3 regions of the Irregularibacter muris genome follow, and region 2 is predicted to be linked to each of the others. Evidence: predicted binding sites of a transcription regulator. Region 2 holds the regulator's gene; each other region holds the start of a gene.
The links. Region 2 encodes Rex, which represses fermentation and respiration genes when NADH is low (regulators of the CRP and FNR family bind a similar motif). Its sites were predicted from a motif close to ATTGTTAANNNNTTAACAAT; they were not measured.
Positions count from the first base shown of each region.

Region 1 (6,528 bases), on a different contig from region 2:
GCTCCTAAAACAGCTATGATAATAAGAGATGAAAAAGAAGTAACAATTCCTATTGAAGATGTAGAGGTAGGAGATATTATAGTGGTTAAGCCAGGGGAAAAGATGCCTGTAGATGGGGAGGTAGTAGAAGGGACTACTTCAGTAGATGAATCCATGCTTACAGGGGAAAGTATTCCCATAGAAAAAAATATTGGAGATAAAATTATTGGTGCAAGCATAAATAAAAACGGAAGGATAAAATATAAAGCTACCAAAGTTGGTAAAGATACAGCCCTTGCTCAAATTATTAAGCTCGTGGAAGATGCTCAAGGTTCCAAGGCCCCGATTGCAAAGCTTGCAGATGTTGTTTCTGGTTACTTTGTTCCAATCGTTATATCCTTAGCGGTATTATCCGGTTTAGGATGGTACTTCCTAGGGGGAGAATCAGGAATATTCTCTCTTACCATATTTATATCTGTTTTGGTAATTGCTTGCCCTTGTGCCCTAGGCTTGGCAACACCAACAGCAATAATGGTAGGTACAGGCAAAGGAGCAGAACACGGTGTTTTAATAAAAAGTGGTGTAGCTTTAGAGGCTGCTCATAAGATACAGACTATCGTATTTGATAAGACGGGTACGATCACAGAAGGAAAACCAAAGGTTACAGATATCGTTGTGACAGAGGGCATTACCGAGGATGAATTATTAGAGTTAGCTGCATCAGCAGAAAAAGGATCTGAACATCCACTTGGTGAATCCATTGTTAAAGATGCTGTGGAAAAAGGATTGGAATTTAAAAAACTGGATTTCTTTAAAGCTATCCCAGGACACGGCATTGAAGTTAAAATAGATGAAAAAAATATTTTACTTGGAAACAGAAAACTTATGATTGAAAGCAATATTTCTTTAGCAAGCTTGGAAGAAGTATCTGATAAGTTAGCAGGTGAGGGTAAAACGCCAATGTATATAGCTATAGAGAATAAGATATCTGGTATTATAGCTGTTGCTGATATAGTGAAAGAAAATAGTAAGAAGGCCATAGATAAGCTCCATGAAATGGGAATTGAAGTAGCTATGATTACTGGAGATAATAAGAGAACAGCGGAAGCTATTGCTAAACAAGTGGGAATAGATAGAATACTTGCTGAAGTACTTCCACAGGATAAAGCAAATGAAGTTAAAAAACTTCAAGCTGAAGGCAGAAAGGTAGCTATGGTTGGGGATGGTATCAATGATGCACCAGCACTAGCTCAAGCAGATATAGGTATAGCAATAGGGTCTGGAACAGACGTTGCAATGGAATCAGCAGATATTGTTCTCATGAGAAGTGATTTAATGGATGTTCCAACAGCAATACAATTGAGTAAAAGTACAATAAAAAATATTAAGGAAAACTTGTTCTGGGCATTTGGATACAACACAGTGGGAATACCCGTAGCAATGGGAATTCTACACATTTTTGGGGGACCATTACTAAACCCTATGATCGCAGGAGCTGCAATGAGCCTTAGCTCTGTATCGGTATTAACAAATGCTTTAAGGTTAAAGAGATTTAAACCTATTAGATAAGGATAAAAAAATATAATATAAATGGAGGAAAATAAAATGACAAAGAAAATATTAATTGAAGGTATGAGCTGTGGACACTGTGTTAATCATGTGAAGGAGGCATTAGGGGAACTTAGTGGAGTAACAAATGTAGATGTAGATTTAAGTGCAAAAACAGCTGTCCTTGAAGCATCCGTTGATATTAGTGATGAAGAGATCAAATATACTATTGAGGATGTAGGATATGAAGTTGTAAAAATAGAAGTTCTATAATGCAAATACGATAAAAAGTTTAAGAGATAAAGGATAAACATTAAAAGAGTACGTTGTTAAAGCTACACTCTATCCTAGGTGGTCTATTTAATAGCTAGAAGTATGTAGGTTGTATACAAGTGTTTGGAAAGTTTTTTATTAGGAGGCAAGAAAGATGAAGGCAGAAAAGGAGAAAGTAACACGTCTTTTAAAAACTGCTAGAGGACAGCTTGATGGCATTCTTAAGATGGTTGCTGATGACCGGTATTGTGTCGACATATCCAATCAGCTTATGGCAACAATAGCTATTTTGCGAAACATCAACAAAGATGTGCTTCATGCACACCTGGGGAGCTGCGTAGAAGAAGCTTTTGAAAAGGGAGATTCCCATCAGAAAGTCCAAGAAATTATGCAAATTATTGATAAGCTTTCAAAGTAGGATTCTTTTATTTTAAAATGGATATTGCTCATTAATAAAATACTTCAGAGTGACTTAGGAAATAAAAAATAATAGGTCACTCTGAAGTCTTTTATTATTTAATCATTGTGCGAATTAAAATCCGGTTTGCCGCAGTTTTTCGGCTGAGAGTTTATAAATTTGCCATAGGACACGCCTGCTTATCTTTGCCAATGCTATTTCTAGTGCTAATTCAGTCAATCAGCCCCAGGGTTAAGGCCATTGTCTATTTGTTATTAAACAAATACCTAGCAATATTTTACATATTAATCCAATCTATTATATAATGATATATGCATAGAATTGGTTTGAGAGGTAGGTACATGGTGATGAAATTCCAGGGATTTAATGCCTATACAAAATATAGAATATTACAACATGCCTTAAAAGTTAAGAATGTTTCTGAAGTGTGTGAGTTGTTTGGAATTTCCAGAACTACCTTTTATAATTGGGAAACTGCATACCAAAGGTTTGGTATTGCTGGGTTGGAAAATAAGGTGCCGAAAAAGCCTAAAATGCCAAATAAGATTAGCAAGGCTATTGAACATGAAATATTGAAATATGTGATAAAGTACCCTGGGGATGGCCCAAGAAGAATTTACTATGAATTAAAGTCTGAGGGGATTGATGTTGGAGAAACAGGGATTTACAATGTATTGAAACGAAATAATTTAACCCGAAAAAAACAACGCGTAGAATATTCTAAGTATAAAATACCTCCTAGGGGTATCAAGGGGAGAAAAGAAAAAGCAGCACTTCATCTTATTGATCCAAAAGAGGCATATCCAGGCTACTTGGTCATTCAAAGAATTGATTATATAGGAACTTTTGAGGGCATTGGCAAGATCTATCAGTATTGTTTTTACGACACCTATTCAAAATGGGGCGAGATAAAGTTATATAATAAAAAACATGATATCGGTATTTGGGAATATTTTGAACAAAAATTAGCCTATTTATTAGAAACTTTCAATTTAGATATAAAAAATCTGATTACTGCAAAAGAAAGAGAATTCTTACCATACTTTGTCAAGGGAGATAAATATAACAAAATTATTGATGCCTATAATATTCATCATCTATTTATTCCTTATGAAGAGTCAGAAGTATTTGATGATATAGTAGAGTTTAATGAGTTTTTGGTTACAGAATTTTATAATAAAATTCTCTTAAATGAAAAACTGAATTCCTTTATGAAGGTGGAGAATGCATTAAATCACTTTATAAGAGAATACAATTTTACCAATAAAACTTCTCAGGGACCAAGTGCGGGCAAGACACCTGCTGAAATAGTTCTTGAAAGAGCAATGGAAAAAGGGACGGATTTGGATGCATTACCTCTTTGGCTTCTGGCTTTAATTAATTCCCCAAGACGAGGTGTTAGAGATGAATAAGGCAGATTGTAGGATTGGAGTTATAGGAGGGGGCCTTTCTGGTTTAGTAATGGCTGAAGGCCTTCAAAGAAAAGGATACCATGATGTGACCCTTCTGGAAAAAGATGTACGTCTAGGGGGAAAATTACATACAATTACTTATAAGGGAAAATCCTATGAATTAGGAGCTATTTTTGGTCTCCCTTCCTATTCAAGGCTTACAGCATTGATGGATAGATTAAATATTAAAGCAGACGGACCTCAATTATCTCGGACCAATTATAATGCTGAGGGCAAAAAAATAATGCCCATACCTAGGAAGGATTTACATGGATTTGTAGAGGAACTAAAACGGTTGCCTCAAGTGCTGGATGGATATGAATCCCTGAAAAGTCCAAAGATTAAAGATATAGAACCTGCACTGATGCTCCCCTTTTCTAAATGGTGTGATATGCATTGTTTTAATGTTTTAAAAACTGTCTATCTCCATTATTTTACTATCTTTGGGCTGGGAGATATTGAGGAAGTTCCTGCTTTATATGTCCTCAGAATCTTGAATGATGAGCATTTAATGTCTTTTATGGAAATTCCACAATTCTATACATGGAAAAGAGGAGTTTCTATATTGGCTGAAAGTTTAGGCAGTAGGATTAAAGACATTCGATTAGGGCAGAAAGTGACGGATATCACCCTATCTGATGATGATACCTTGTGGGTAAGGACACCCTTTGAAAAAATTCAATTTGATCAGGTGATTATAACAGCACCACTAGATAACTTTTCTCAGTTGGACTTATGGGATGAAGAAATGAAGAACTATTTACAAAGCATAAAGTATCAAAATTTTAATGTATATTCTTTTATTGTAGAGAATGTTCCTAAGGGCTGTGGTTGTATATTAGAAAATTTATCCCTCAGTAGGCGGGGACATATTACCATATGGGACTCTAGATGGAATACTTCTCATCAAGAGGGGATGGTCATTCTTTATGCATATAGTCCTCTTCATAGCTATAAGTCATCTCCCTTAGATAAGATAAAGGATGATCTGGCAAGATTAAAAATAAAAAAACCAAGATTATATCAAGTGAAACAATGGAAACATTGTCCCTATTTAGATACTCATGTTTTGCAGCAAGGATTCTATGAAAAAATGGATGCTATGCAAGGAAAAAACAATATATTTTTAGCGGGAGAAATTATGAGTATGCTCTCTATAGAAAATTGTATTAAGTATTCGGAATATTTATTAGAGGAGTTTTTTTAACAAAATATATCGTAAAATCTTCCTAAGCATGATGCTTAGGAAGATTTTTTATTCTTTCTATTAAGAATTTTACTCATTTTGATAATTATTTTACCTTTGAGACTTGTTAACATTATTTTTCCATATAACGTCTGCAGGTTTAGTTAAAAGAGACATGTTTAAAGAAATAGTGTAATGATAACTTGAAAGATAATCAGTGTAAGGATTGGGATTTAAAGGCTTTGAAATTTTGACAGATTTTTCTATTTTATTTAAAATAATATTGACATAATAATAACAATATCTAAAAGCTATTTTGTATCTAGCTACTCTATCACAATAATATTTACTTTTCAATGGGAGAAGGTATTTATTCTATGCAGTATAGAGAGGTGGTGGAAAAATTCCTTAATTAATGATTTATAGCTATACAGGCAATATATTGTTTGTGAAGGGGGGATTTTATGTTTACATTTAATTATGCAGAGGGAGCAACTTTATTTTCTGCCTGGGGAATGTGGTTTGTAGTTTTTGCTGTTTTATTTCTGTTTAATGAATTTTCCAGAAGATCAAAAATAGGTGCGTTTATCAGCTTTATATTGCTACCGATATTTTTATCTATACTTTGGTTTACAGTTTTAAAAGAAAAAACTTATACCGATTGGTTCCACTTGGCAAAAGTTTATTCTGCTACAGCAGGATGTATTGGTTTCTGGGCCATAAGACATTATAAGAAAAGAGATAAAAATACAGGAAAAGTTTTATGGAGTCTTTCAGAAAAAAAGTTTGCCCTTATTTTTCCACCGCTTATTCTTGCCATTAATATTATAGAAGCTGTAGCTCGTGATTTTCAAATAGGGAATCTTGGACTTATGAAAGAATTCTTTGAAGGCGAAATCATGATGAGTGGGGCATGGAATTACATGAATGGAATTGCGGGGATACTTAATATTATAACCATTACTGGATGGTTTGGAATTGTTATTCGAAAGAAAACTGCCAAGGATAAAAGTATGGATATGCTATGGCCGGATATGATGTGGTTTTGGATAATTGCCTATGATTTGTGGAATTTTGCATATACTTATAATTGTTTGCCCGGTCATTCATGGTATTGTGGTTTTGCATTATTATTGGCGCCCACCTTGTGTGCCTTCACATTAGGAAAGGGCGCATGGCTTCAGCATAGAGCTCATACCTTAGCTATTTGGTGCATGTTTGCACAAACTTTTCCACTTTTTCAGGATCAAGGAAAGTACCAAGTCATGTCAACATATAATCCTGATATTTACTTTGTAGTAAGTTTTGCTGCTTTAATTGCGAATATCGCCGTGTTTGCATACATGATTTATAAGGTGATGGCTACAAAAAGAAATCCCTATATGGGAGAATTATATATTGATTTACCAAAATATCAAAGGGTTAAAGCCCTTGGAGAAGCTTCCATACTTGATATTGAAACTTCCCATCAGTAAAACAAAAAATTTACCCCTCACCAATCTTGGGGAGGGGTATTTATCGTGTAATCAATCTCTAAATAATGAGAGTATAGATTTGCTTAATTCTTTGGGTTATTTTACATTTAGGATAGATTTACACAAATAATATAATGAAATCTAGAAGTATAACGAAATTAATCTCTATAGGGAAATAAGGAAAAATTTTAATAAAAG
Region 1 is NZ_JANKAS010000001.1:164,324-170,851, forward strand. Features, by position in the region: gene NSA47_RS00780 (heavy metal translocating P-type ATPase) at 1-1,548, shown strand, start outside; gene NSA47_RS00785 (heavy-metal-associated domain-containing protein) at 1,585-1,800, shown strand; gene NSA47_RS00790 (metal-sensing transcriptional repressor) at 1,955-2,218, shown strand; gene NSA47_RS00795 (helix-turn-helix domain-containing protein) at 2,560-3,630, shown strand; gene NSA47_RS00800 (FAD-dependent oxidoreductase) at 3,623-4,876, shown strand; gene NSA47_RS00805 (DUF5692 family protein) at 5,320-6,330, shown strand.
Region 1: the regulator Rex is predicted to act here: its motif matches at 5,138-5,157, upstream of NSA47_RS00805 (DUF5692 family protein).

Region 2 (6,528 bases):
TCCACTACCTACAGCTACAATAGTCCCTTCTTGAGGCTTTTCTTTTGCTGTTCCTGGAAGAACAATACCACTTTTGGTCATTTCCTCTTCTTCTCTTACCTTAATTACTACTCTGTCTCCTAATGGTCTAATATCCATGTTTTACCCTCCTTAATAATGATTTTATATAAGTTTTGTTTTTTTCATATTATTAGCACTCAATTAAGGTGAGTGCTAATATATTTATATCATATAAAAAGCAAATTTAGATATCAACTATTATACTTCTATTTTTACGGGGTATTTCATCCATATTTTGAGATTAATTGAAAATATCACTATATTTCTAATAATTCCTCCTAATTACTACCTTTTTTATTCTGTTCATTTTTTCTCCCTCTTCATTATTACCCAACATAAGGAAAAATATTCGCTTTTTTTGGTATATCTTACCACTTCTTTTTATGGCTCTTTCTCTATAAGGTTAAGACATCTCCCCCCTTTTTTTCTTGCAGGAAAACCTTACACCTTAGCTAAAGGGATGAATCATGTAGAGAATAATAGGTAAAAAAACCGCTGGGAGTAAATTTCCCAATCTGATCTTTACGATGTCCAACATATTGATGCCAATGCCAAATATTAAGACACCCCCGATGGCAGACATCTCCCGTATAACGGGATCGGATAGAAGGGGTTTTATCACCGAAGCCAATAGGGTTATTGACCCTTGATAAAGAAAAACAGAAATTCCGGATAATATCACTCCTATACCTAAAGTAGAACTAAATATAATTGCTGACACTCCATCGATTATAGATTTTGCATATAAGGTAGTATGATCATTTTGCAGTCCACTTTGAATAGGTCCCATAATGGCCATGGCCCCTATGCAGAAAATTAGAGAGGTAGTGACAAAAGCCTGGGCAACATTACCTCCTTTATTCTTTAATAGTTTCTGGAATTGATGTCCAAAATCCTCTAATCTTTTTTCAATACCGATAAATTCTCCTAGAATCCCTCCTAATACGACACATCCAAAGACTATAATCGGATTGGTAGATTTGATTCCTTCGCTTAATCCCAGGACCATTATACCCAAAGCTAATCCCTGCATGATGGTTTTGTTCATTCTCTCGGGAATACCCTTTCGGAGTATAAATCCAATAAGTGTCCCCCCGATAATCGCTGCTGTATTGACTATTGTTCCTAGTAATTGCATTTTGTCTTCTCCCCTTTTGTCTATAATACTATCTTTATTCTCCTTAGATCCATCAAGAAAGTGGCTATCGCCGCTTTAGTGAAATAAGAAAATTTGATCTCTTGCTAAAAAGACCAGCTTTCCTATATCAAAATAGAAATTTGTTTTGTGAAAGGGCTTAATGGACAAATTGAAATTCAGTTAATTCAAGGAAAGAATAGCTATCCTCTCTGTCGCCCTATTTTATCCCTTGCATAGTAAAACAAATATTGTTGGGCAAAGCCTGCCCATTCTCCCCATTTTTCCCTAGCCAGTTGTTGAATTTCTCCCATGGTAGCTGATTCTTCAAAGTAAAAAAACTCCATTACCCTCTTCACCCACACATCTGTGGGGAAAGCTCCATATTTACCCATGGAAAATAAGAGTATACAATCAGCAATTTTGGGTCCGATACCATAAAAAGTCAAAAGCTCTTTTCTAGCCTCAGGTTGGGAAAGATTTTTTAGTTTATAAAGATCAAAGCCCTCCTTTCCTACTTTTTCTATAGCCCTATGGATATACTTTGCCCTATAGCCACATTTGGTCTGGGCTATTTCATCCACCGAAAGATGCAGAAGGTCCTGGGCTCTGGGAAAGGAATAGTAGATTTTGCCCTTATATTCTATGGGTTGTCCATAATTTTCGCATAGACGATTAATAATAATTTTTATATGGGGTATATTTTTATTGGCGGATATAATAAAGGAAACCAAGGTCTCCCATTCATCCTGGTTGAGTAGCCTAATGCCTCGGCCGTGGGGAATGGCCTTTTTTAAGGTCTTGTCCTTTGCTAGTTCTCTTTGAATGGCTCCATAATCTCTTCTTAAATCAAAATAATCTATCCATAAATGGTTAAATTCTTCTAGATTGATATTATAAATATGTAGGTCCTTGTCTCGCAATGCTACTTCCAATACGCGATCATGGGCTACTCCGATATAGCTATCTTCCTCTGTCTTATCCCACCGAAAACATTGTCCACATTCAAAGGTGTGGATGGGGTGAAAATACTTAATATTTTTTATGATGACCCCTTCATCAAATTCCTTTATATGCATTATTCTGCTCCTTATTAATCTTGATTTCTATATTTATCTAAACTACTTCCTTACATATATGTTTACTTCTAATATATTTTGTCCCGTCATATAATCTAATTTTTTTGTAATTTTCCTTTGTAGCTCCTCTACAACCTCAGGTATAATCACTCCATAATGAAGCGTAATGTCTGCTTGAATAATCATCCCATTGCTCTGGCTGTGAATATAGATTCTCCCTATTTTTTTGATGGCTTCATTCTCTAGGGCAATATATTGCACTACTGAACTAATCACAGTGTCTGCAATAGTGTAGTTTCCTAGATAGCTAAAGGTGGGACGTACCACTGTTTTTTCCTCTACTTCTTCCCGCTTATTTCCAGAATTTTTCCTAAAAATTTTTAAGGGATCTAAAAAATAGCCTGAAAAATGTTTTTTCACCTCAAAGGCAGGTACGGGAATAACATGTTTTCCCTCTCTTTTTCTAATATCCCTCGCCTTTTCCATCTCCCATTTTTGGGATATTTCCTCAATAAAAATAAATTTTCCGATGGGAGGTAATTCTAATTTCTCTTGAATCTTTTTTACCATGCCCTGAGATGTTCCTAAGATCAGGATGGATGTTGGACGATATTGAGCTATTGCTTTCTGGGCATCTTTTATATGATCTTCTTCAGAGAAAAGGGCTCTCTTAATTGCCCCAATCTTTGTTCTTTCTTTTTTTGCTGAGGAACCCGCTACCACCTTTGTTCCTAAGATCAATAGTCCATCATCTATAATCATATCTATATCGTGTTCTTTTAATACCCTCATAGCTTTATAGCTTTTTCCTGTTCCACTGGATCCTACCAATGCATAAACTTTCATAATTGCCTCCACTTTTTTATTCTATTTTACCACAATACTATGGATTATCATCATTGGAATTGCTTCTCTCTCTTTACAAATATAGAAAAATTTTTCCCTTGGCAAACAAGACAAACTTTCCCATTTCATGATATAATTTTATAGGTTTATGTCGTTCTTAACTGATTATATACAGGAGGCTTAAAAATGGCTCAACTTTATTTTCGCTATTCTACTATGAATGCAGGAAAATCTATTGAGATATTAAAGATAGCTCATAATTATGAAGAGCAGGGAAAAAGCGTTATCCTCTTTACCTCTTCTCTAGACAATCGTTTTGGCGAAGGATATATTGCTTCCCGTATAGGTCTGAAACGTAAGGCCTATACCTTTGGAAAGGGTACCAGCCTTAGAAAAACCATAGAAGCCAATCCACCCCACTGCGTCCTAGTGGATGAAGGACAATTTTTGACTAAGGATCAAGTGCTTGAGCTAACGCAAATTGTAGATTATATGGATATTCCTGTCATTGTTTATGGTCTAAAAAATGATTTTCAAAACCATCTATTTGAAGGTAGTGAAACCTTACTGCTTTATGCAGACAAAATAGAAGAAATTAAAACCATTTGTTGGTTTTGCAATAAAAAGGCCACTATGGTTCTTCGGGTACTGGATGGAAAGCCCCTTTATACTGGGGAACAAATCCAAATAGGAGGAAATGATCATTACATCCCAGTATGTAGAAAATGCTATGGAAATCCCCAATTATAAGGTGAATAATCCTTGGCTTATAGGTAAGTATTCCTTCCTTTTTCCTTTACAGGCTACTTTGAATCTTAACAAATCATTATCAATTTAATATTGCTTATAAAAGGTATGCAAAATCCCGGTTTATTTTTCAAATAAACCGGGATTTTCTCATAGAACAATAATAAATCGTTGATTTTTTTAATCCAACTAAACATATATATTTTCTTATATATTTTTTCAAAAAACCTATTGATTTTATTATATATTGTATATATAATAACAATTGAGCCAAACAAAATAATACCTTTGAGGGGGAAAATCATGAAAAAAGCTTTAATGTTATTAGCAGTATTGGCATTAGTATTTTCATTTGTAGTAGGATGCTCTTCTAAGCCTGCTGATACAGAAGAACCAGCAAATAATGAAGAACAACAACCAGCAGAAGAAACTGCAAAAGTAGACGTTTCTTCATTAGAAGATGGTACATACCATGCTGAAGAAGCTGATTTTGGCGATTCCGGTTGGAAATATGTAGTAGATGTAGAAGTTAAAGATGGAAAAATCGTTGACGCTACATGGAATGGTCTTTTCAAAGATGGTGGAGATGACAAAATCACTCAATCCAAATCTGGTGAATATGGTATGGTAGAAAATGGCGGAGCTAGTGCTGAGTGGCATGAACAAGCTGAATTAGTTGAAAAATATTTAGTTGAAATTCAAGACCCAACAGCTGTCGAATATACTAGCGAAGAAGGCCATGCTGATGCAATTACTGGTGCATCCATTCATGTCAAAGAATTCTTTGACTTAGCAACAAAAGCTTTATCTTCTGATCCAGTAAAATAATTTAATTGTAAATCATCAGGAACCTAGAATATAGGTTCCTTTTTTAATGGAAGTAAGAAGCAATTAAAAAAGTATGGTTCTGAAGGTCAGGACCATACTTTTTTTAAAATATTAATCTTTTTTTTCTAAGATATCTTTTTCATTTAATAAATAAGTAAGAGTATATAAGCTCTCACTTAAGTGAACATGTTCAATCTCCACATTTTCAGGCACTTTCACATCAAAGGGTGCAAAATTCCAAATTCCTTTTACTCCCCCTGCTACTAGCTTATCTGCAATATCCTGAGCATTTTCTAAAGGTACGGCGATGATTCCTATTTCAATATCGTTTTCTCTGACAAAACCTTCTATATTGTCTATATCATGGATTTCTACGTCCCTAATACGCAATCCAATGAGCTTAGGATTAATATCAAACATTCCCTTTAATTCAAAACCCTGTCTCTGGAAGTTTGAATAATTGGCAATTGCTTGCCCTAAGTTACCTGCTCCTACAATAACCGATGAATAGTGTTTATTCAGCCCAAGTATCTTTGCGATCTCATTATGTAATTCTGCCACATTATATCCATATCCCTGTTGCCCAAATCCTCCAAAACAGTTTAAATCCTGTCTTATTTGGGAAGCGGTCAATCCCATAATTCTACTTAATTCCTTTGAGGAAATACGATTTATATCTTTTTTTAGAAGTCCCTCAAGATATCTATAATATTTTGGCAGTCTTCTAATGACAGCCATTGAAACTTTGTGTGATGATCTTTCCATATTGTTCCCCCCCATATTATGACGTGGTTGGTATATTTTTCCATCCATTTTGTTTTTAATAAAACTTTAACGATTTTATTATATCATTTGTTAAAGTTCGTGTCAATTTTTCAGCTTTTTCATTCTATTTATTTATACCCTATTTTTTGATACAATATGAATAATATTTGTGAATATTTCTGGAGGAATTTCCTATGATACTAAGCTGCAAAAATATTAAAAAAAATTATGGAATAAATACAATTTTAGATGATATTAGTTTTCAAATTAATGGGGGTGAACGTATAGCCCTGGTAGGAAGAAATGGAGCCGGTAAATCCACGCTCTTCAAAATCATTGCCGGCGAGCTTGCCCCTGACGAAGGAAGTTGCACTACTCCTCGGAATACCTCTATGGGCTATCTCTCTCAGCACCTTGATTTAAATGAGAAAAATACTCTTTGGGAAGAGATCATGGAGATCTTTGTCCCCCTCATCGCCATGGAAAAACAGCTTCGTCAACTGGAACAAGACATTTCCTCTGCTGGTAAAAATGAAGAAGATGAAAAGATGCACATTCTCATGGAAGAGTATGGACATTTGCAAGAGGATTTTGAAAAACAAAACGGTTATGGCTATCCCAGTCAAATTCGTGGGATATTAAAGGGATTAGGCTTTGAAGAACAAGACTATGACAAACAAATTGTCCAGTTTAGTGGGGGTCAAAAAACCAGGATTGCTCTAGGAAAGCTCCTATTACAAGAGCCTGATATTCTGCTACTAGATGAGCCTACAAATTTTCTAGATTTGGAAACCGTAGAATGGTTAGAGGGATTTTTATCAAGTTATGCCAGCACATTATTTATTATTTCCCATGACCGCTATTTTTTAGATGCCCTTGTCACCCAAGTATTTGAAATTGAAAATCATAAATTATACACCTACAATGGAAACTATTCCCAATACGTAAAAGAAAAGGGAAAAACCCTTGAGGTTCTCTCCCATCAATATGAACAGCAACAAAAAGAAATCAAAAGGCAGGAGGAAATCATTCAACGATTTCGTTCTTTCAACCGAGAAAAGAGCATAA
Region 2 is NZ_JANKAS010000005.1:168,172-174,699, forward strand. Features, by position in the region: gene groES (co-chaperone GroES) at 1-138, opposite strand, end outside; gene NSA47_RS07780 (DUF554 domain-containing protein) at 509-1,198, opposite strand; gene NSA47_RS07785 (DNA-3-methyladenine glycosylase family protein) at 1,399-2,274, opposite strand; gene NSA47_RS07790 (Asp23/Gls24 family envelope stress response protein) at 2,317-3,120, opposite strand; gene NSA47_RS07795 (thymidine kinase) at 3,307-3,870, shown strand; gene NSA47_RS07800 (FMN-binding protein) at 4,171-4,695, shown strand; gene NSA47_RS07805 (redox-sensing transcriptional repressor Rex) at 4,807-5,460, opposite strand; gene NSA47_RS07810 (ABC-F family ATP-binding cassette domain-containing protein) at 5,655-6,528, shown strand, end outside.

Region 3 (6,528 bases), on a different contig from region 2:
TCGTAAAACTCATGTTTTTCGGTATAATCACGACCTGGTAACTTCTTCATAACCTTCCTAATTTCCTGAACAAATTGATCACAATATTTATGCCCCTCTAGAGGATATTTCCTACTGGACATTAGTCCCTCTTTGAAGGTAATATCTATATGAATAATGATATCCTTCTTCCCTGGTGTTCCTGCTCTTTCCAGAAATAACTGCTTATTTAATATGCCTTCAGAGGAACCAAACTCTGCCATTTGATTTCCTTGGGCATCAGCCCCTGTCATCATGACATAGACTCCTGTAAGAGTATGGGTAATCCCTTCTCCTAATCTTCCCAATACTTTTGTGGAAATTGGCAGAATATCCATAATGCTATTTACCTCAATATCATGCTCTTGGGGTTTGATGATATGAAGATCTATATTTTCTATATATTTATTCTCTACAATTTTATCTTTAAAGAAATCTAAGGGTATAGTGAGCTTGTTCTTTCCGATGGAAAAGCCCTCTCCTATAACAACTTCTTCCATGTGATAGGCCTTTATCACCAATCTTCTCATTTCTAACTCATTGTCGATTTTCAATGGCTTTCACCCTTTTTAGGATTTTGTATCTATCTTCCCGAAGGAAGATAGATACAAGATATTCAATTAAACTTTAGCAACATATTCATATGGTAATGGTACAATTTTTCCAGGTGTTTGAATCTCAATGAGTTGTTTTAAGGAATCTCTACAAATATCTCTTTGCATTTCTGGATCATTAGGTGCTCCAGCATTAGCTCCCATAGGTACAAGGGGAGCAACTGCTCTTGGCGTACCGTTTTGTCGTACTACTGGAGGAAGAGCGGCAATAATAATAGTAGGGATGCCTGCTTCCTCAATCGCTCTCTGCACAATCACGGCAGAGCGGTGGCAGGTACCTCAGCCTGCTGTCATAAGAACTGCATCTACACCTTCATCTTTTAGAAGCTGTGCAATTTGTGGCCCTGTTTCCTCGGTGAATTTCTGTTGATTTCCACCGCCACCCATGAATCCTATATGGGTTTCGGCGATATCACCGATTAAGCCCTCTTCTTTTAATTCCTTTAAACGGTCAATGGGGAACATACAGTTAACGTCTTTATTGACATCTCCATTATCATATCCACCGTGGGATACCATTAAATCGCTAGCAGAAGCTGTTCCAGGAATTTCTCTAAAGCTAAAATCCCCTGCTAAGTTAAATCTTTTATCACTCTTTAAGTGCACACCAGCAGCTGTAGCCAATGCTACCTTCATATCCTTTAATTCCATAGTCACAGGAGTAAATACTGAAGGTGGTGTAATGGGAGCAAAAATTTCAGATTGTAATCCCTTTACAATTGTTAAACTCATTTTTCTACCTCCTATCTATTTTTCTGTCTGTCTAAATTACTACGATATTTTTCATTGATTTCAGGACTTAACACCTCTAAATAACTCATGTTCAGTCCTATTTCTTGTCCTACCTCTAAGGGGTAGTCAGTAATAAGCATTCTCATAGGGACTTTGATATGACCTAATCTACCTTTGAAATCTATTTCTACAGCACCATCTTTTACCTCTGTGATGATTCCTTCCATATATATAATCTTGTCACCATATTTCATATGCATTACCTACTTTTATGAATATTTTTCTTTCCTTTTTTCGCTTATGGGTAGTGATTGCTCATTTTCTACTCGATCAATTTCTATTTCATAAGTTTTCTCTATTAATTCTAAGTTGTTTTCCTTAACGTTTCCATTCCACTTTCTTTCTGGTGCTTTGATATCTTCTCCTGCTATAGCAGCTTTTAACATAACCATAGCACGCAATGCATCCTCTGGACATAGGGTATTACAGCATAATACTTCATTTTCAATTCCAGCTTCAGATTTATTGTGATCTACCATGTATTTTACGTGTTCGTTTCCTACCACAAGTGCTCCTTGTACTGCACAGAAGGACATTCCCACAACAGGTATTCCTCTCATACCGATTTGTTCAATATGGCTTACAAAGTCAATGTGATTGTTTCCAAAACCTTCAGTCGTTACAAAAGCTCCCTCTACATCTAAAGCTTCCACAATCATACCTAGTCTTTCAGATACATAGAATTTCTCTGCATTAATTTGTGGGCTTCCTACAAAGATCACTGCACAAAGATCAACTTCTGGATCATTCATAGCTTCTAATACTAAAGGCTCTCTCCAATAATGTCTGGAGTTTTCTTTAGAAGCAGGACCTATACAAGTCAGTGCATGAATTCCTCCATCTAGGACTTCTAATGGGTTTAAGACTACAGGTATGTTCCCTAAGTCAACATTAGGTTTTCCACCTAGTACACCTACTGGCTCTACAGGTAAAATCAAATTATCATGCATAGCTCCTTGACCCATAATTTCTTTAACAATTACAACTTTTTTCTTGCCGGGTCTTCTATATTGCTCGATTGTCTCTGTTTCTACTACTAAGCTTTCATCATCCAATTTCTTTAGAGCTTCTCTAATTTCTTGGGTGATGAAATCAGTAACCTTATGGGCAGCTAAGGGACCTGGTCTTTCCATGTTGGTGTGTTCTTTGATGACCACTTCTGTTTTAATGAAGATGTCTCCCTTATCAGGTGCTCCTGGTCTATTCCACATGATATTTTCTTCTAAAATGCCTTCGGAAGAACCAAACTCACCAATCTGTACTCCACCCTCATCTGTTCCAGTAACCATCATGATGACGCCATCTAATACTCTTGTTACGCCAGTACCTAATTTGCTGTCTCCTTCTTTTGTTGCAATAGGCTGAACGTCCATAATAGTTTCACTATATTGGTTATATTTATCCGGAGTGATGATATCAAACTTAATGGATACTACAAGGTCACTAACCTTTACTGCATCGTCACAAATATCTTCCCGAATATATAGAGTAGTGCCTTCAATTTTTGTTTCTGGTCCTACCTCTACTTTGTCAATTTTGTAATGCTTCTTCATTAATTCTCTTACTTTTTTGTCTTGTACTATAGCTTCTTCTTTTTCGGTATCTTTAGCTACTTCAACCACTTGAGCTTCTTGTGCTGCTGGAGCCTGAGCCATTGGAGCTACTGGTCCTGCACCATATCCCATGGGAATTTCTAAGTTGATATCCTTCCCTTCTCCAATATGGATTTTAAGAACTCCTGCATTACCATTCATAGCCACGGGCTGGGAAGCAGTTTGTACAGCAGGAGTTGCTTGAATTTCTTCTACCTCTACTACTTCTTCCTCTTTTGCACTTTCCATAGCTTTTACGCCTTCTAATAAATCTGGACTAAGAGGAGTTAGGGAGTCTATCGTTTCTTTTAGTGTTGCCCCTAATACCTCACCAATTTTCAAGCAATTTTCAGGAATAGTTAATAGGCCTGAATCTTCTAAATCTGGGAAAATTACTGGATCTTCTAAATCATCAGCAGAAATCACTTTCCCTACCTCTGTTCTACAACATACTACCGCATAATCCATTTTGTGTTGTTCTGCAGTTTCTGGAGTAATAGACATTGAAATACCTCCTTTATTTTCATAAAAATAATTATTTGTCTTTGATTTTTCTTATTAGTCTTTGACCTGCGGCTCGTAGAACATGATCTGTATGGTGATAGGTTGGTACTCCTAACCTAGGAGTAACTGTCATTACAGTGTTCGTTCAGTCCCCGCAGCTACCGACAAGAACAGCTTCGGCACCTTTTTTCTTTAAACTTATAAGTGTTTGTGCTTGCCCTGGGCAAATTCCGGGCAATTCACATCGATATCTCCCATTGACTTCTACCATTCTCTTACATCTTTCCTGGGCAACAACTTCTCCACCCATGGATTCTACCACTTCCTGTAATCGATCTTCTTGAGCACCACATTCACAGGCCAATATGCCAAATTTACGTTTATCTTGTGGGAAAGGCATGGCTACAAGTACGCCCCCAAGTGTTTTAGTGACAGGGCTATTTTCCTTTCCTCGACTACCGGTAAAGGGTCCGCCTAAAACAATTTCTCCATGGGGCTCTATATAACCCCCTGCTGCTTTAATTAATTCAATCACGGGGTAGCCTATAGGCACATCCATAGAGGTCAATCCATCTCTTGCATCCTTTACCCGTCCACCAATGGTAACGTCTTTATCTATTACAGGTTTTCTAGCCTCTATGGCTAAAGCTATATTTTTTGCTGTTTCCACATTTTGTACAATGGCATTGGCGCTACTTGGCAATTGGCCAGGTTTTAATTCCACTCCCAGGAGCTCTCGAATAACTACCCTTTCATCCCCTGATGGGTATAAATCCGGAAGATATTTTATTTCTATAGCTTCTTTTCCGATATTTTGTTTTAAAACATCAATGGTATCTTTATGTTTAGGCTTAATAGCAATTATTCCATGGGATGCTTCTGTGATTTCCATAATATATTTTAGTCCATTGACAATATTTTTTGCCTCTACATCAAGGTAATGGACATTATGTTTTAATATGGGTTCACATTCCGCTGCATTGATAATCGCATACCCACCAGATATTTTGGTTTTGAGTTTAACATGGGTAGGAAATCCTGCACCTCCTGCACCTACTATACCAGCCTCCATGATGGCTTCCAGCTTGTCATTGGTTTCTTTAATGGGTAGATAATCTTTAGATTGCTTTTCTTCAGCCTCTATGAGGATTTCATTTTCATTAACAGATTTCACCCTTCCATTGACGCTACTGTGGATAAAGGCACCTAAACCTTCAGGTTCTGCAATTTTTTCTCCCCTTTTCACCTCGTCCAATTCTTTGACTATAGGCTTGCAGGGGGCTCCCACGTGTTGTTTCAAAGGAAAACGGAATTCCATCTTGAATTCACCTCCTTTTATCTGAATTTATTTTATTTGTATTAGTTTGGATTTTCACAATTATAAATATGCAATAACCATGCCAAGTACGATATGTTTTAAATAAAATAACGCATTCCCGCTAATTTCAATGGAATGCGTTTTTCTATAAATATTTTCTATAGGATAAAAATATCTCCTGTGTCAAATTATTGACATAAATTCATAGTACATCTTTTTGGTATTTTTTCTAAAAGGTGTGTTATTCTGGTTAGCAGGCTACTTTACTGTAAAGAAAAGCATGACCCTTCTTTTTGTCAGATTTTTGACATCCTTCTAAAATGTTGACATTGTTATTATTTATTCAATACCATATTGGCTTAATTTATAATAAAGTGTACTTCTAGGTATGTTTAAGATTTCTGCTGCTCTTTTTTTATTGCCTTTCACTAAAGTCATTACTTCTTGAATTATTGAAATTTCAGTCTTCCTAAGGGTTTTTTCTAAATCATATTCTTGGGGTTCTCCCTCGGGATTATTTTTTCTCTTCTTTATATTCTTAATAATCTCTTCTGGCATAAGCTCCTTGGTAATATGATTATTTGTTGACAATACGACCAATCTTTCCATTGTATTCTTGAGTTCTCTAATATTTCCCTTCCATTCATAATCGGTAAGTATTCTTAATACTTCGGGTGAAATAGATAGAATATTACGCTGGTGAACCTTAGTAAATTCCTTTATAAAGCGATGGATCAGCAAAGGAATATCTTCTCTTCTTTCTCTTAAAGGAGGTAATTTAATGGATACTACATTTAGTCTATAGTAAAGATCCTCCCGGAAGGTTCCCTCCTCCATCATTTTTTCAAGATTCTGATTGGTCGCTGCAATAATGCGGGCATTTACTTTAAAGGACTTTTCCCCTCCCACAGGATGTACCATTCCATCCTGTAATACTCTCAGTAGTTTGGCCTGCATATCAATGGGCATTTCCCCGATTTCATCTAGAAAGATGGTTCCTTGGTCAGCCAATTGAAATTTTCCCTTTTTCCCCTTGGTCAAGGCTCCTGTGAAGGCTCCTCCTTCATAGCCAAAGAGTTCACTTTCTAGCAAATTGCTAGGTATAGCGCTACAGTTTATAGCAATAAAGTCACCTTTTCTTGCACTTTCTTGATGGATAGCCCGGGCAAATACCTCTTTACCTGTCCCACTTTCCCCTGTAATAAGGACGTTCACACTGGCTTTAGCTACCTGCTGGGCTAAGATAATAGCTTCTGTTAGCTTTTTGCTTTTGCCAATGATGCCCCCCAATTGGTATTGATCCTCTGTTATTTTCCTATATTCTTTCTCCAAAAACTCTACCCTATTTGTTGCCTCTTCTAGTTCCATGGATAATTGGATGATTTCTGTAATGTCCCTTTCTGAAGAAACTGCTCCTACTAATTGCCCTTCACTCCATAGGGGTTTGGCTGATATGGCCACATAGGTATCCTTTCTAGGGGAATGAGTAACATTTTCCACTGGTTCTCCACTTTTTATGACCATATCTAATAATGCTGTGGGGAAATAATCACTTAATTTTTTTCCCAGTAGTTCTTCTGCCTCTACTCCGTATACTCGTTCAGCACTATTGTTCCAAAAAGTCACTATTCCGTCCTCATCAATCACACAAACTCCTTCATGTAATCGGTCTAGGATAGTTCTCAATTGT
Region 3 is NZ_JANKAS010000013.1:54,883-61,410, forward strand. Features, by position in the region: gene prdD (proline reductase cluster protein PrdD) at 1-566, opposite strand, end outside; gene prdB (D-proline reductase (dithiol) protein PrdB) at 639-1,364, opposite strand; gene NSA47_RS12510 (CBO2463/CBO2479 domain-containing protein) at 1,376-1,624, opposite strand; gene prdA (D-proline reductase (dithiol) proprotein PrdA) at 1,634-3,520, opposite strand; gene prdC (proline reductase-associated electron transfer protein PrdC) at 3,552-4,859, opposite strand; gene NSA47_RS12525 (sigma 54-interacting transcriptional regulator) at 5,178-6,528, opposite strand, start outside.
Region 3: the regulator Rex is predicted to act here: its motif matches at 5,018-5,037, upstream of prdC (proline reductase-associated electron transfer protein PrdC).